2 regions of the Sphingomonas sp. AC449 genome follow, and region 1 is predicted to be linked to the other one. Evidence: riboswitches for the same ligand, from Rfam matches in the RefSeq annotation. Region 1 holds a riboswitch; the other holds the start of a gene.
What was found. A riboswitch is a leader RNA that binds a small molecule or an ion and turns the genes downstream of it on or off. The one in region 1 is predicted to bind thiamine pyrophosphate.

Region 2: it holds a riboswitch for thiamine pyrophosphate, as region 1 does, so the genes downstream of both, thiC (phosphomethylpyrimidine synthase ThiC) here and AC0CH3_RS08085 (TonB-dependent receptor) in region 1, are expected to answer to the same signal.

What each region holds. Positions count from the first base shown of each region.
Region 1 is NZ_CEEDCZ010000003.1:335,108-337,305, forward strand. It holds gene AC0CH3_RS08085 (TonB-dependent receptor) at 1-784, opposite strand, end outside; TPP riboswitch at 851-960, opposite strand; gene AC0CH3_RS08090 (methyl-accepting chemotaxis protein) at 1,088-2,198, shown strand, end outside.
Region 2 is NZ_CEEDCZ010000008.1:183,240-185,437, reverse strand. It holds gene thiC (phosphomethylpyrimidine synthase ThiC) at 1-1,312, opposite strand, end outside; TPP riboswitch at 1,352-1,459, opposite strand; gene AC0CH3_RS14070 (MipA/OmpV family protein) at 1,547-2,198, opposite strand, start outside.

The DNA.
Region 1 (2,198 bases):
TGGGGTAGCTCGACGTGTTGGCGTCGTTGTACGACACGGCGAGGCTGGCGCGATTGCCCGCGCCCCATTCGCGGAGCAGCTTGGCGTCGATATGCTGGCGGGTGTCGTAGCCGGGACCGCGCCAGTTGTTCGCGCGGGTATTGGAATAGGACAGGAACGCCTTGATCCCGCTGGTGCCGAGCGTTCCCGTATCGATCCGGACAAAGGCCCGCCGCGCGGCGTAGCTACCGAGCGACAGGTCCACCACCGCCCCGGGTCGCGCGCCCGGATCGTCGAGTTTCAGCGACAACAGCCCGCCTGCACCACCGACCGTCGGCGAGTCGATGTCGACCGACCCCTGCGCCAGCGCGATCTGCCTGAGGTTCTCCGGGTCGGCGAACTGCGACGGATAGGCAAAGTAATAGCCGATGTCGTTCTGCGGGGCGCCTTCCATCAGCACGCCGATCTGGTCCTGACCCAGCCCGCGCAGCGTGAGGCTCGAGCTCGTCGAGAGACCATAGGGATCGCTCGATGCGACGTTGGCGCCGGGCAGCAGCGTGACGAGCTGGAACGCGTTCAGGGTCGGCGCCTGCTTGGCGATGAATTCGGCCGAGATCGCGCTTTGCGCGCGGGGCACGCGCTGGTCGGGCAGCAGGCCTGCGGGATCGGGCTGGCCGGCGACGCGGATCTCACCGGGGTCCGCAGACGGCGTGTCGGGGCGGGAATCGGTCTGAGCCGTCGCAGGCGCCGCTGCAAGCGATGCCGCCAGCGCGATCGCCGCGCACGCAGGCCGCCGGCCCTGCAGCCGAACCGAAGATGTCGAAAAGCCACGATCGAATGTGCGCACGTCCACTCCAAGCGGAGGGACGACGGAAAAACCGTTGGCCCTCCCTACGCCGGTATCAGCCGGATCAGGTTCAGCGGGTCATGGGCTGCAGCCCAATTCTCAGCCGCGCGTCAGCGGCCCCCCGGGGAAGGCGCGCCTTAGGCGCTGCGATGCCCGGTGCAAAGCGCAATCGCCGCGACGATCGCCTCGCCAAAATCCGCGCCTCGGTCCGGGGCGGTCGCGCCGATCCTATAATGAGGCGAAAGATGGCTGGAGCATCATATGTCGTTGGAAGGTGTTGTTGTCGACCTGAGCGCGCGCGCCGCCGCCGCGCTGGCAGACGAGATGATCGTTCTCGCGTTCAGCGCCGATGGCGCGCTGATCGAGACGAATGAGGCCGCGCGGACGATCCTCGCGTCGGTCGACGCGATCGCGACCTTCGCGACGCTGTTCCCGAACTACCCCGACGCGATCGCGCGACTGGCGACGGGTGACGCGACGACGGTCGCGGTCGAGGGGCTGCTCGCGAATACGCAGGGCCATTGCATGCATGTCCAGGGCCTGATGGGGGCGCTGTCCGGGGCCGGGGGCAAGCTGGTCTTCATGGGCGCGGTGACGCCCGGCAGCCTGCACGACACCGCGCTCATCGTGCACCGCTTCGATGCGATCAACGGTGCGCTCGCGATCTGCCAATATTCGCCCGACGGCCACCTGATCGACGGCAATGCCAAGTTCTTCGAACTGACCGGGCTTGCCCGCGAGGCGATGACCGGCGGCCGGTTCGACATGTTCTGGACCGCGGCGGAGCGCCAGGCGAACGACGCCGACACCTATTGGAGCCGGTTCGAGCGCGGCGAGTCCGACACGGTCATCCGGCGTTATACCCCGTGCCCGGGGCAGAATGTCTGGGTGCGCGAGATCTTCGTGCCGACGTTCGACAAGAACTGCCAGCTCGTCTCGGTGCTGAGCTATGCCTATGACATCAGCGCGCAGCATCAGGCGACGGTCGACAATCAGGGCCGCATCACCGCGATCGACCGGGCGTTCGCGCTGATCGAGTTCGACCTGTCGGGGCGCGTGATCACCGCGAACGCCAATTTCCTGTCGCTGATGGGGTATGAGCTCGATGAGATCACGGGCGAGAACCACCGGATCTTCTGCGACGCGGACTATGCGCAGAGCCCGGCCTATCGCCAGTTCTGGCAACGGCTGGGCAAGGGCGAGCTCGACCAGGGCGAATATAAGCGGATCCGCAAGGACGGCAGCGAAGTCTGGATCCAGGCGTCGTACAACCCGCTGTTCGATTATGACGGCATTCCGACGGGCGTGGTCAAGGTCGCGATGGACGTCACCGCGCAGCGCCTTGCGATGGTCGAGGCGGCGGGCCGCGCCG
Region 2 (2,198 bases), on a different contig from region 1:
CGCCGCAGACCTCGAGCTGCTTTTCCATATTCTCCTTGATCTTGTGCATCGGCACATGGCCGGGGCCCTCGATCATCACCTGGACGTCGCTCTTCCACGCGCGGTGGGTGAGTTCGCCGAGCGTGTAGAGCTCGCTGAACTGCGCCTCGTCGTTGGCATCGGCGATGCTGCCGGGGCGCAGCCCATCGCCGAGCGAATAGGCGATGTCATACGCCTTCATGATCTCGGTGATCTCGTCGAACCGCTCGTAGAGGAAGCTCTCCTTGTGATGGCTGAGGCACCATTTCGCCATGATCGAGCCGCCGCGCGAGACGATGCCGGTGACGCGCTTGGCGGTCATCGGGATATAGGCGAGGCGCACGCCGGCGTGGATCGTGAAGTAATCGACGCCCTGCTCCGCCTGTTCGATCAGCGTGTCGCGGAAGATTTCCCAGGTCAGCTCCTCGGCAATGCCGCCGACCTTCTCGAGTGCCTGATAGATCGGCACGGTGCCGATCGGGACGGGGCTGTTGCGCAGGATCCATTCGCGCGTGTCGTGGATGTTGCGGCCGGTGCTCAGGTCCATCACCGTGTCCGCGCCCCATCGGATCGACCAGGCGAGCTTGTCGACCTCGGCCGCCACGTTCGAGGCGACCGCGGAGTTGCCGATATTGGCGTTGATCTTGACGAGAAAGTTGCGGCCGATCGCCATCGGCTCGGACTCGGGGTGGTTGACGTTGTTGGGGATGATCGCGCGGCCGCGCGCGACCTCGTCGCGGACGAATTCGGGGGTGACGAAGTCGGGGATCGACGCACCGAAGCTTTCGCCGTCGCGCTTGTATTCCTTCAGCATCGCGCGGCCGAGATTCTCGCGCGTCGCGACATATTCCATCTCGGGCGTGATGATGCCGCGGCGGGCATAGTGCATCTGGCTGACATTGGCGCCGGCCCTGGCGCGCAACGGGCGAGCGATGCTGCCGGGGAATTGCGGTACGCCGCCCGAGCGGTCGGGACCGAGCTTGCCATTATCCTCGGGCCGGACCGCGCGCGCGTCGTAGCTCTCGACGTCGCCGCGCGCCTCGATCCACTGGCGGCGGAGTTGCGGGAGGCCGGCGTTGATATCGATCGTCGCCCTGGGGTCGGTGTATGGACCGCTAGTGTCGTAGACGCGCAAAGGCGGCTCGGAACAGCTCGGGTCGAGCACGATCTCGCGCATCGCGACGCGGACGTCGGGGCTGGAGGGCACCGCGACATGGATCTTCCGCGAGCCGCGGATGGGGCCGGTGGTGACGCCGATATCGGCCTTTTCGCTGCGTGCTTCGTAATCGGCCATGCGCTTGCTCCTAAAGGTCTCGGAGCAAGGCGTGCGGTTCTGTGGCGACCGCTCCCTCCCTCCGCCGGTATCAACCGGATCAGGTTCAGCGGGTCGAAGGCTCCTGCCTTCCTCTCAAGCGCGGATCGGCGCTCCCCCGGGGTAGGGCGAGCATAGGCGCAACGGACGGGGGCGCAAACGAAAAACCCCGCGCGGCCGGCCGCACGGGGTTTCGGGTCGATCGGCGGGTTGCGATCAGAAGGTGTAGGTCAGGCCCACCGCGCCGAGCCACTGGTCGGCATCGCCGACGTCCGCGACGATCGGGCTGTCCTTGTACTTGCCGAGCATGCGGCCGTAGAGCACGCCCGCGCCGACACCGAACCCGCGGCGAAGATCGCCCGACAGGCTCTGCAGCGCGAACGCCGAGACGTTGACCCGGCGGAAACCGCTGTCGTTGATGTCATAGGTGCGCAGACCGCTGTTGATCGTGCCGATCGGCGTCACCGCGGCATAGGTCCGGCCAAAGCCCTTGCCCGCATAATCCGCCGACAGGCCGAACGCGACCAAGGTGCGGACCGATAACGGCGTCGTGTAGTTGACCTGCGGGGTGATGACATAGCTGTCGTGCGTGCCCGACACGTCGTGGATATAGGCGACGCGCGCGGTCAGCGTGTCGTAATCGCTGGTGATGACGCCGGTCTTGCCGATCCCGACAAAGCCGCCGACTTCGTACGCGGTGTCGATCTTCCCGAGCGCGCGGACCTGGCGGTTGTCGACCTTGCCGGTGCGATCGGTGCGGACCGCGGCGATGACGCCGACTTCGTAGTTGATGCCGACCGAGCCCGTGTTGGGGATCAGGTTGACGTAGAGCTGCGTCCCGCGCGTGAAGAAGTCATGCCCGCGCACC